DNA from 3 places in the Ideonella lacteola genome. Region 1 is predicted to be linked to each of the others. Evidence: predicted binding sites of a transcription regulator. Region 1 holds the regulator's gene; each other region holds the start of a gene.
The links. Region 1 encodes FNR, which switches genes on or off when oxygen is low (the NO sensors DNR and NnrR bind a similar motif). Its sites were predicted from a motif close to TTGATNNNNATCAA; they were not measured.
Positions count from the first base shown of each region.

Region 2: the regulator FNR is predicted to act here: its motif matches at 1,674-1,687, upstream of AACH06_RS05685 (universal stress protein).
Region 3: the regulator FNR is predicted to act here: its motif matches at 2,209-2,222, upstream of clpB (ATP-dependent chaperone ClpB).

Region 1 covers NZ_JBBUTG010000012.1:121,646-125,831, reverse strand. The annotation lists gene hemN (oxygen-independent coproporphyrinogen III oxidase) at 1-1,408, opposite strand, end outside; gene fnr (fumarate/nitrate reduction transcriptional regulator Fnr) at 1,501-2,286, shown strand; gene AACH06_RS18595 (hypothetical protein) at 2,472-2,750, opposite strand; gene AACH06_RS18590 (nitrogen fixation protein FixH) at 2,761-3,015, opposite strand; gene ccoG (cytochrome c oxidase accessory protein CcoG) at 3,060-4,186, opposite strand, start outside.
Region 2 covers NZ_JBBUTG010000002.1:481,491-485,676, reverse strand. The annotation lists gene AACH06_RS05695 (DMT family transporter) at 1-753, shown strand, start outside; gene AACH06_RS05690 (sulfurtransferase) at 763-1,623, shown strand; gene AACH06_RS05685 (universal stress protein) at 1,761-2,195, shown strand; gene AACH06_RS05680 (ZIP family metal transporter) at 2,287-3,060, opposite strand; gene AACH06_RS05675 (dienelactone hydrolase family protein) at 3,127-4,017, opposite strand; gene AACH06_RS05670 (galactose oxidase early set domain-containing protein) at 4,090-4,186, opposite strand, start outside.
Region 3 covers NZ_JBBUTG010000035.1:16,483-20,668, reverse strand. The annotation lists gene crcB (fluoride efflux transporter CrcB) at 1-276, shown strand, start outside; gene AACH06_RS28535 (flavin reductase family protein) at 354-839, shown strand; gene AACH06_RS28530 (acyl-CoA dehydrogenase family protein) at 866-2,170, shown strand; gene clpB (ATP-dependent chaperone ClpB) at 2,304-4,186, shown strand, end outside.

The sequences.
Region 1 (4,186 bases):
CGGCTTGCAGGTGCTTGTCGAACACCATCGCGATCGCGCGCACCAGGAACCAACCCGGCGCCGTCACCTGTACCGAATCGGACTCGATGGTCACCAGCCCTTCGGCCTCGAAAGCCGCCAGCTCGTTCAACTCGGCCCGGAAGTGGTCGCGGAACTTGACCAGGTAGGCCAGCTCGATGGATTCGAATTCGACCCTGCCCTGACACATCAGCGCCATGATCACCGCGCGGCGCAGCAGATCATCCCGCGTGAGCGCCAGGCCGCGAACGGTGGCGAACTGGCCGCGGTGGATCGCGTCGTAGTACTCGGGCAGCGTCTTGGCGTTCTGGCTGTAGGTGGCCCCCATCCGGCCGATGGCCGAGACGCCGAGCGCCACCAGGTCGCAATCCGGCTGGGTGCTGTAGCCCTGGAAGTTGCGGTGCAGACGCCCCTGGCGCTTGGCCACCGCCAACGCATCGTCGGCCAGCGCGAAGTGGTCCATGCCGATGTAGCTGTAGCCATGGCCCAGGAAGCTGGCGATGGCGCCGGACAGCATCGACACCCGGTCACCCGGCGGCGGCAGCGTCGACGGCTCGATGCGCCGCTGCGGCTTGAAGCGCAGTGGCAGGTGCGCGTAGGCATAGAGCGCAATACGATCCGGCCGAAGCTCGCCCACCTGCGCCACCGTGCGGGCGAACGACGCCGGCGTCTGCTTGGGCAGGCCGTAGATGAGATCGGCATTGATCGATTCGAAGCCCAGTTCGCGGGCCGCGCGCATCAGGCCCCGCACCGATTCGAACGACTGCACGCGATGAACCGCCTTCTGCACGTCGGGGTCGAAATCCTGGATGCCGAAGCTGATGCGGTTGAAGCCCATTCGCCGCCACGCGGCCAGCCGCTCGGGGGACGCGGTGCGCGGGTCAACCTCGATCGACACCTCGGCGCCCGGCAGGATACGGAAGGCATCGCCCAGCTCGGCCATCAGGCCTTGGAGTTCTTCGTCGCTCAGGAAGGTGGGCGAACCGCCGCCGAGGTGAACCTGCGACACCGGTTGGGCCGACCCCAGGGCCTTGGCGTGCATCGCGATCTCGGCGCGCAAGGCAAGCAGGTATTCGGCGGCCCGGCTGTGATGCTTGGTGATGACCTTGTTGCACGCACAGTAGTAGCAAACCGATTCGCAGAACGGGATGTGCACATACAGCGACAGCGCCGCCCGGGCACCGACGCTGGCCCCCTCGGCGCGCTGGCGCAGGGCCTGCTCATAGTCGGCCGGGCCGAAGGCTTCGACGAAACGATCGGCGGTGGGATACGAGGTGTAGCGCGGCCCCGGCACGTCGAAGCGCTTGAGCAGCGGCATCGGCAGAACGTCGATCGGGGGCGCGCTGGCGTCGGTGGCCACGGGCGTGGCGGCAACGGTGGAGTCTTCCATGCCGCGATCGTGCCGCTGCCCGCGTCCCCACCACTTGATCTTGCGCAAGCCCGACACGCGGCGCCGGGAGAAAAATCTCCCCGTCATTGAGGATGGTCATGCCCACCACTGAAGTCATTGCATCGATCCAGCCGAGCCCCCCACCGGTGGGTGGCCATACCGAAAGAAATTGCGCATTCAAGGTCGCGTGCTCCAGCTGCAACCTGCGTGAGCTGTGCCTGCCCCTGGGGCTCACCACACAGGAGCTCGAGCGCCTGGACAAGCTGGTGGCCACGCGCCGCAGCGTCCGCCGAGGCGACGCCCTGTTCCGCGCTGGCGAGCCGTTCCAGTCGCTCTATGCGGTGCGCACGGGCTTCTTCAAGACCTGCGTCTCGGCCGAGGATGGTCGAGACCAGGTCACCGGCTTCCAGATGGCGGGCGAGTTGCTCGGCCTGGATGGCATCAGCGGCGATTCGCACTCGTGCGACGCGGTGGCACTGGAGGACTCACAGGTCTGCGTGATCCCCTTTGCCGATCTGGAGCGGCTGTCGCGCGAATTCGTCGACCTGCAGCGCCAGTTCCACAAGATCATGAGCCGCGAGATCGTGCGCGATCACGGGGTGATGCTGCTGCTGGGCAGCATGCGGGCGGAAGAACGCCTGGCCGCGTTCTTGCTGAACCTGACCCAACGCCTGCAGGCGCGCGGCTTTTCACCTTCGGCGCTGGTGCTGCGCATGACGCGCGAAGAGATCGGCAGCTACCTCGGCCTCAAGCTCGAGACGGTGAGCCGCACCTTCTCGAAGTTCCAGGACGACGGACTGCTGGAGGTGAAGCAGCGGCACATCCGCATCCTCGATCAGGCGGGGCTGCAGCAGTTGGTCAACGGCGCCACCTGCTGAGGCACGAAGGCGCCCAGCAGATCGAGCTCGCCCGAGAGTGCCCAGTCCAGAGCGCTCACTCCAGAGCGCTCACTCCAGAGCGCCCACGCAAAACGACAACGGCCCGGAATACCCGGGCCGTTTTCTTTGTCGGTGAGTTCTTTGTCGGTGACGACGGCGGCGCATCCGCCACGCCCCGCCGGCAGTCACTGCGTTTCTGGGTGAACCAGGAACTGCGTGAGCGCCGAAGCCATCGAGATCACCATCCAGAAGACGAGGAACGCCACCGAATACAACGTGGTCGGCTCCCAGGTGACGGGTGTGCTGCCAAACCAGTGCAGCTCGCCCGGGTCCACCAGCGTGAACACCAAGGCCTCGAGCACACCGGCCATCACGAAGGCCGGCCAGAAAATGCAGATCCAACGCGCGGGGCCGGTAGGTGCCGCATGCGCCGTCACCTCCTGGGGAACTGGGAGGGTGGCCATGGCTGCGGCCTCAGGGCTTGGCCGTGGCGGCGTGGTTGCGGGCCTGCAGCGCCGGTGTCAACGAATCCGGCGTGGCCGCTTTCTCACTGACACCGCCACGCTCTTGCAGCGTGAGCACCGGATCGGCGCCTCGCGCTGCGATGAATGCAGTGGCCAGGCTGGCCACCACCACGGCCAGCGGGCCGCCAATCACCATCCAGACAATCGGCAGCCGCCACCACACTGGCGAATCCACGGCCGGTTCACGAGCAGTCGAGGAATTCATCGTGTCTCCTTGGGTGTGCATGAGTTGTCGGCCCATCCTAAGCGCTATCGCGGCACCACGAAGCTGGATCTTTCACTGACACGCGCCGAATTGGCGTTGCCTGCGGCCAGGCGTTCGATGTGGAAGACGATCGGGTGGGCACCGGTGCCCGCCTGGTTGGCCGCCTCGGGAGGAACCCTCACGGCCACGGTCAGCCAGCGGGCTTCGGCGCCCTGCAGGCTCAGCGCGGCCCCCCGCTCGATGGCCACGCCGGGCAGGCCTTCCACCGTCACGCGGTAGCTCTGGGGCGCTTCGGTGACGTTCATCACCTGCAGGCGATAGACGTTCTCGATGTAGCCGTCGTCGACCAGACGCGCGAGCGCCGCACGATCACGCACCACATCCACCCTGAACGGGCTGCGCACCGCCAGGCTGCCGACGAAGGCCCCGGCGATGAGCAGCATCACGGCCGTGTAGATCAGCACCCGCGGCCGAATGATCCGGGCGATGATCTGCCGCCAGCCCAGGTGCTCGGACATGCTGTTCTCGGTGGCGTACCGGATCAGCCCGCGCGGGTAGGCCATCTTGTCCATGATCCCGTCGCACACGTCCACACAGGCGGCGCAGCCGATGCACTCGTACTGCAGGCCCTTGCGGATGTCGATGCCGGTGGGGCAAACCTGCACGCACAAGCCGCAATCGATGCACGAGCCCAGGCCCAGTTGCTTCGGATCGGCCTTGCGCGAGCGCGAGCCACGGGGCTCTCCGCGTTCGGGGTCGTAGCTGATGATCAGCGTATCGCGGTCGAACATCGCGCTCTGGAAGCGCGCATACGGGCACATGTACTTGCAGACCTGCTCACGCATGTAGCCTGCATTGCCGTAGGTGGCGAAGCCGTAGAACAGCACCCAGAACCATTCCCAGGGGCCGAAGCCGAGGGTCATGGCCTCTTCGGCAAGGTGCCGGATCGGGGTGAAGTAGCCGACGAAGGTGAAGCCCGTCCACAGGCCGATCGTGATCCACAAGCCCTGCTTGCCGGCTTTGCGCCAGATGCGGTTCCAGTCCCAGGGGCCTTCGTCGAGCTTCATGCGCTGGGCGCGGTCGCCCTCGAACTTGCGTTCGACCCACATGAAGATCTCGGTATAAACCGTCTGGGGGCAGGCATAGCCGCACCAGAGCCGGCCCGCCACTG
Region 2 (4,186 bases), on a different contig from region 1:
GCACTGACCGCCGTTCGCGGTGGCAGTCTGCGCACCCAGGTGCCGGGGATGCACTTCTGGCGCAGCACGATTGGCGTGCTGTCTTTGTCACTGTGGTTCTACTCCATTGGCAAGCTGCCGCTGGCCACTGCCATCACGCTGAACTATATGAGTTCGGTGTGGATGGCCTTGTTTCTGATCGGCGGTGCGGTGATGTTCGGGGCGGCGCGCGTCGACTCACGCCTGGTTGCCACGGTGTTGACCGGGTTCATCGGCGTTGCGCTGGTGCTGCAACCCACGCTCGACCAGGATCAGTTCCATGGCGCCTTCGCAGGCCTCTTGTCCGGCCTGGGCGCCGCGCTGGCCTACATGCAGGTCACCGCGCTCGGACGGGTGGGTGAGCCGGAATACCGCGTGGTCTTCTACTTCTCGCTGGGCGGCATCGTGGCTGGCGCATGCCTGATGCTCACGGGCGGCGTTCACGCCCACACGCCCTACGGCGCCGCCCTGTTGCTGGCCACTGGCGTGCTGGCCACCGTCGCCCAGATGATGATGACCCGCGCCTATGCCATCGGCCGGGCCTTGAAGAATGCCAGCCTGCAGTACCTGGGCATCGCGTTCTCCTTCATCTTCGGCGTCGTGATATTCGACGATCCCGTCACGCTGGCCGCCATGGCAGGCATGGTCCTGATCATCGGCGCTGGCGTGGCCGCCACCCGCCTGCGGCAACGCAGTGCGCCCGCGGCTGGCGAATCTTCCACCTTCGAATCCTGAGGTTCCACCATGACCTTGCCCACCGCACTGATCAGCGCTCAAGACTTGCTGGCCCGCCTGAACGGTTCGGCCACGCGGCCCGTGCTGCTGGATTGCGGGTTCGATCTGACGGACGTCCAGGCGGGTGAGCGCGCATACGCCGCCGGTCATCTGCCTGGCGCCCGATATGCCCACCTGGATCGCGACCTCTCCGGCCCCAAAACAGCGCGCGGCTCGATCGATGGCGGCCGGCATCCGCTGCCGACGCCCGAGGCCTTTGCCGCCACACTCGGTTCCTGGGGCATTGGTGCGGACACCCCAGTCGTCGCCTACGACGCACACGGCGGGCCTTACGCAGCGCGCGCATGGTGGCTGCTGCGCTGGTTGGGCCATCGCGATGTGGCCGTGCTGGATGGCGGCTTGGCCGCCTGGCAAGCCGCCGGTGGGCCGATCGATACCCTGCCGTTCGTGAGCCCGGCGGAGTCAACGCCGTATCCTCACCGCGCCCCTGGAATGCCGACGGTGACGGCCGGTGAAGTGCTCGCCGCGCTGGGCTCGGCCGTCGTGGTGGACGCGAGAGCACCCGAGCGCTTTCGTGGTGATGTCGAACCGCTGGACGCCCAAGCGGGGCACATTCCCGGCGCCCGCAACCGGTTCTTCAAGGACAACCTGGATGCGAGCGGCCGGTTCAAGCCCGCCAGCGAATTGCGCGATGCGTTCGCCGCCTTGGGCGTGTCTGCCGACAACGTCATCCACCAGTGCGGCTCGGGCGTGACCGCCTGCCACAACCTGCTGGCCATGGAAGCAGCCGGCATGGCGGGAGCCCGGTTGTATCCAGGCTCGTGGAGCGAATGGTCAGCCGACCCGACCCGGCCGGTGGCGCGAGGCTGAAACGGGGCCATGTCGCGGCGCAGCGGCGTCGTGCCTGACACCACGAGGGCTTGACTGGTATCAAGACAGCCGGCGGTGAACGCGCAACACTTCAGCTTGGGCCGGACAGTTCCGGCAACCCCACGAAGGAGAGCAGCATGTACCGCAACATCCTGGTGCCGACCGATGGCTCGGACATCACTTCCAAGGCCGTGCAGACCGCCATCTCGCTGGCCAAGACATTTGGCGCGAAGCTGTCCACGATCAGCGTGAAGGAGCCCTTCCCCTACAGCGCCATCTCAGAGATGCAGCCGGTGCCGCCGCAAGAGTTCTACGACGCGCAAGAGCGAATTGCGGCCTCGCGGGTGAAGGCGGTCATCGAAGCGGCTGCCGACCAAGGGCTCAGTTGTGAGGGCCACACCGTCGAGGCACTGCACCCCTGGGAAGCGATCACGGACTACGCCAAGTCGCAGGAGTGCGACCTCATCGTGATGGCGTCGCACGGCCGGCGAGGTGTGAGCGCGTTGCTGTTGGGAAGCGAGACCCAGAAGGTCTTGACGCACTGTGCCGTGCCGATCCTGGTGATCAAGTAAGCCAGGGCCGCAACGAACAGCACCAGCCGGCGTAGCGGCTTGGGCCCGTTCACACACTACGGCAAGCATCCCTCCGGAGTGTGAACAGGCCCTAATGCATCAGGTGCGTGGCTGACGACACCAGCAGCAGGCCCGCACCAATCCAGGCGATTTGGGCCAGCATCTCCCGCCAAGGCAGGTGGCGTTGCATCTGAGGGATCAGATCGGCCACCGCCACGTAGATGAAGCTGCTGGACGCCACCACCAACAGGTACGGGAACAACTCCTGCCAGGCGCCGACCACAAAGTAGCCCAGGACACCGCCCACCACCGCCGTCAACCCTGAGGCGGCGTTGTAGAGCAAAGCCTTGCGACGGCTGAAGCCGGCATTGATCAGCACGATCGTGTCGCCCACCTCCTGTGGGATCTCATGCAAGATCACGGCGAGCGAGGTGGTGGCCCCGAGTTCCGGACTCACCAGGAACGCTGCCGCGATGATGATGCCGTCGCAAAAGTTGTGGATGCTGTCGCCCACCAGCACGCTGAACCCACCCCGACCGGCCTGCTCGGCATCGAAGTGATGGTGGTGTTCATGACCGTCACCTTCGTGGTGATGGGCATGGCGATACAACTCCGCCTTTTCCAGCAGAAAGAAGAAAAGCAATCCGACCAGCAAGGTGGTGAACAAGGCGTGGGCATCCGTCCCTGGCGCCTCGAATGCCTCGGGCAGCACATGCAGCAGGGCTGTGGCGAGCAGCACCCCGGTGGACAAGCTCACCAGGTGCTTGACCAGTTTGCCCAGCACGGCGAAAGTCATCGACGCCGCGATCACCACCGACAAGACCCCACCGATCAGCGTGGCAGCAACGATATAGAGCAGGGTCATCTTGGGTCGGAAACAAAACCGCGCCCATCGTGGGCGCGGTGTCAGGGGCTGACGCCGAGATCGCGGTCAGGCCACGCCTTGCGCTTTGAACCAAGCCAGGCAACGCTTCCAACCGTCTTCCGCAGGGCCCTGGCGGTAGCTGGGGCGGTAGTCGGCGTGAAAGGCGTGGGGCGCATCGGGATAGACGACGAATTCGCTCTTCCGCGCCGCCGCGCTCCCTTCAGCCAAGGCAGCCTTCATCTTATCAACAGTGTCAAGCGGTATGCCTTGGTCCTGCCCGCCATACAGGCCCAGCACTGGCGCGTTCAGTCGGCCCACCAGATCCAACGGGTGTTTCGGGTTCACGTCGCTCGGCGCACCCACCAGGCGGCCATACCAAGCCACACCAGCCTTCACCGCCGGGTTGTGGGCCGCGTACAGCCACGTGATTCGGCCTCCCCAGCAAAAACCCGTCACGCCGAGCCGGCCGGTGTCCATGCCCTGACTCTTCGCCCACGCCACGGTGGCGTCAAGATCCGTCATCACCTGGCTGTCCGGCGTCTTGGAAATGATGTCGCTGACGAGCTTGGCGATCTCGGTGTAGCTCGACGCATCACCCTGGCGCACGAACAGCTCCGGGGCGATCGCGCAGTACCCGAGCTTGGCGAAGCGCCGTGCCACGTCCGCGATGTGCTCGTGCACACCAAAAATCTCGCTGACCACCAGCACGACAGGCAGCTGGGTCTTGCCTTCGGGCGCAGCACGGTACGCCGGCAGCTTGAAGTCGGCGCCCACCGGGATCGACACCGGGCCGGCCACCAGACCAGCGCTGTCCGTCTTGATCACCGTCTGCGCCGCAATCGGCAGCACGGCGGCAGCGAAGCCTGTGCCGATCGACCCTCGAACGAAGTCCCGCCGCGAAAAGTCTTTGGACGGCAGCAGCGCGTTCACGTCACCGACCCAGGAAGAATCCGCCATGGCTCGTGCCCCACGAAAGTTGTCGACGCGGCGGATTCTAGGAAGCGCGCCGATCCCCGGCGCGCGACAGGGTCAGCCCACGCGCAGGATCTTGGCTTTAGACGGGACGCCGTTGGCGTCGATCGCAAACAACATGTAGTACCCCGGGGGCGCGACGTTGGCGGCAGAG
Region 3 (4,186 bases), on a different contig from region 1:
GCGTTGGGCACCTTGGCGGTCAACTGCGTGGGCGGGCTGTTGATCGGTTTCAGCCTGGTGGCCTTCGACCACCACCCCAACGACACCCTGCGCCTGCTGCTGGTCACCGGCGGGCTCGGCGGGCTGACCACGTTCTCGGCGTTCTCGGCCGAGTCGCTGAGCCTGTTGATCCACGGCCGCCTGGGGCTGGCGGCGTTGCACACGCTGGCCCATGTGGTAGGGGCGCTGGGCTGTGCCGGCCTGGGCTGGTGGGCCGGTCGGGCCGTGTGGGCGTGAACGACCACCGCTACACAACCCCAACGAGTTAGGGCCCTCGCATCCGGCAAGCGGCTTTGGGCCTACCATCGCGGGCGATGCTTCCGTTCGATGTCAAGGTCCTGCGCAATGCGCTCGGCCGCTTTACCACCGGGGTGACGATCGCCACCTGCCGCGATGCCAGCGGCCAGGCGGTTGGCCTCACCGCCAATTCCTTCAACTCGCTGTCGCTCGATCCGCCCTTGGTGCTGTGGTCGCTGCGGCTGGCCAGCCCGGCGTTGCCGGCCTTCCGCCAAGCGAGTCATTTCGCCATCAATGTGCTGGCCGAGGCGCAGGTGAGCCTGTCTCGCCGTTTTGCCAGCCCGGTGCCCGATCGCTTCGCCGAGGGCCAGTGGTCGGATGGCGCTGGCGGTGCGCCGGTGCTCGCCGGCTGTGCGGCGGTGTTCGAGTGTGCGTTGCACAGCGAACAGACGGTGGGCGACCATGTGCTGTTCATTGGTCAAGTCGAACATCTGCACGAGGCGGGGTTGGCGCCCCTGGTCTTCCAGGCCGGCCACTACCGGCTGCTGGGCGAAATCCTCTGAGATCGTCTCGACGCGAGGACATGCCGATGACCGATTCCTCCACCACCACCCATTCCTCCCCGTCTGCAGGCTCGCCCGCCCGGGCGGCCGCCCATATCGCCGGCGACGCGTCGGCGCTGAGCCCGCGCCAACGAGAGCTGATCGCCCTGGCCGCCGAGTTGGGCCGCACGCGTTTCGCGCCCCGGGCCGTGGCGCACGACCGCGAGGCGAGCTTTCCGATCGACAATTACCGCGATCTGCGCGACAGCGGCCTGCTGGGCCTGTGCGTGCCGGCCGAGCGTGGGGGCCTGGGTGCAGATTTCGCCACCTTCATGCTGGTGACGGCCGAACTGGGCCGACACTGTGGCGCGACGGCGCTGTCGTTCAACATGCACGTGAGCGCCGCGTTGTGGGCGGGCCCTGTGGCTGACGCGCTGTCGCTCACACCGGCCGAGCGCGCCGACCACGAGGCGCACCGGGCGCAGCTGTACGAACGCATCGTCCAGCGCGGCAAGGTGTACTCGCAGCCCTTTTCCGAAGGTGGCGCGGCATCCGCCGGCAAGGCGCCCTGGGGCACGATCGCCCGCCCGGTCGAAGGCGGCTACCTCGTCACCGGCCGCAAGCTGTTTGCCACGCTGGCGGGCGTCGCCGACTACTACGGGGTGCTCTGCACGCTGGACATCCCCGGCGCGTCGCAGGCCGATGCGCTGTACCTCGCCGTGCCGGCCGATTCGCCCGGCGTCTGCGTCACCGGCGATTGGGATCCGCTCGGGATGCGCGCCACCGTGTCGCGCAACCTGGAGCTGAAAGAGGTCTTTGTGCGCCACAACGCCCGGCTGTTGCCCGAGGGCCGCTACCACGAGGCCACCCAGCGTTGCCCGTACATGTTCGCCACGCTGGCAGCGCCGTACATGGGCATCGCCCAGGCGGCCTACGACTTCACCGTGGCCTACTTGCGCGCCGAGATCCCGGGCATGCCGCCCGTGCCCCGCCGCATGTACCCCACCAAGCAGCAGGCGGTGGCCCAGATGCGCATCATGCTCGAGCAGGCGAGGGCGCTTTTCCTGCAGACAGCCCGCGACGCGCGGCCCGATCCCGATGCCGACACCCGGCTGCGTCTGCTGGCCGGGCACTACACCGTGATGGAAACGGCCAACGCGATCTGCGCCTTGGCCATCCGCACCTGTGGCGGGGCTTCGATGTTGAAGTCGCTGCCGCTGGAGCGCATGTACCGGGATTCGCGCTGCGGCTCGCTCATGCTGCCTTGGACCGCCGAGCTGTGCCTCGATCACATCGGCCGTGAGAGCCTGTACGACGCAGGCGAGGGCGACGAGGCGATCGAGCCGGTCTGAGAGGTTGAGTGTCGCGCCGGGTGTGACACCGGCGCGGTTTGATCGGGATCAAGCTCGCCGGATGTGGCGCTGCGGACCATCTTGAAAGGTACGCAGCTTGCCCCACTTGGAAGCGCAACGGAGGTTCCATTCCATGCGTCTCGACAAACTCACCACCGCTTTCCAGCAGGCCCTGGCCGAGGCCCAAAGCCTGGCCGTTGCCCGCGACAACCCTTACATCGAGCCCGCCCACCTGCTGCAGGCGATGCTCGATCAACCCGATGGCCCCAAGGCGCTGTTGGATCGCGCTGGCGCCAATTCGGCCGCCTTGCGCACCGCCATGGAAACCGCCATCAACGGTTTGCCCAGCGTGCAGGGCGGCGGGCCGGTGCAGGCTGGGCGAGACCTGGTGCAACTGCTGCAGGCCGCCGACAAGGAGGCCGCCAAGCGCGGCGACCAGTTCATCGCCAGCGAAATGTTCCTGCTGGCCCTGGCTGACTCGAAAAGCGATATCGGCGGCATCGTGCGGGGCCACGGCCTCACCCGCAAGTCGCTCGAGGCGGCGATCACCGCGGTGCGCGGTGGGCAGACGGTCGATTCGGCCGAAGCCGAAGGCCAACGCGAGGCGCTGAAGAAGTACACGCTCGACCTGACCGAGCGCGCCCGCCGAGGCAAGCTCGACCCGGTGATCGGCCGCGACGACGAGATCCGCCGGGCCATCCAGGTGTTGCAGCGCCGCAGCAAGAACAACCCGGTGCTGATCGGCGAGCCGGGCGTCGGCAAGACGGCCATCGTCGAGGGCCTGGCCCAGCGCATCGTGGCCGGCGAGGTACCGGATTCGCTGCGCGACAAGCGCGTGCTGGTGCTGGACATGGCCGGCCTCCTGGCCGGCGCCAAGTACCGGGGCGAATTCGAAGAGCGGCTGAAGGCCGTGCTGAAGGAGGTGGCTGCCGACGAAGGCCGCATCATCCTCTTCATCGACGAGTTGCACACGATGGTGGGTGCGGGCAAGGCCGAAGGCGCGATGGACGCCGGCAACATGCTCAAGCCGGCCCTGGCCCGTGGTGAGCTGCACTGCATCGGCGCGACCACGCTCGACGAGTACCGCAAGTACGTCGAAAAAGATGCTGCGCTCGAACGCCGCTTCCAGAAGGTGCTGGTCGACGAGCCCAGCGTCGAGGCGACGATCGCCATCCTGCGCGGCTTGCAGGAGAAGTACGAGGTGCACCACGGCGTCGAGATCACCGATCCGGCCATCGTCGCGGCGGCCGAGCTGAGCCACCGCTACATCACCGACCGCTTCCTGCCCGACAAGGCGATCGACCTGATCGACGAAGCCGCGGCCAAGATCAAGATCGAGATCGACTCCAAGCCGGAGGCGATGGACAAGCTCGACCGCCGGCTGATCCAGCTGAAGATCGAGCGTGAGGCGGTGCGCAAAGAGCATGACGAGGCCTCGCAGCGCCGTTTGGGGCTGATCGAGGAAGAGATCCTGCGGCTGGAGCGCGAGTACGCCGATCTCGAAGAGATCTGGAAGGCCGAAAAGGCCACCGCCCAGGGCTCGGCCCAAGTGAAGGAAGAGATCGATCGCATCAAGTTCCAGGTCGAAGAGCTCAAGCGCAAGGGTGATTTCAACAAGGTGGCCGAGCTGCAGTACGGCAAGCTCCCCGAGCTGGAGAAGCGCCTGAAGGATGCGCAGGCCAAGGAGGCCGGCAAGGCCAAGGGTGGCCAGGGGCCCCAACTGCTGCGCACCATGGTCGGCGCCGAAGAGATCGCCGAGGTGGTGAGCCGCGCCACCGGCATCCCGGTCAGCAAGCTGATGCAGGGCGAGCGCGACAAGCTGCTGCAGATGGAAGCCAAGCTGCACGACCGCGTGGTCGGGCAGGACGAGGCCATCGTGGCCGTGGCCGATGCCATCCGCCGCAGCCGCGCCGGCCTGTCGGATCCGAACCGTCCGCTCGGCTCGTTCCTCTTCCTCGGCCCCACCGGCGTGGGCAAGACCGAGCTGTGCAAGGCGCTGGCCGGCTTCCTGTTCGA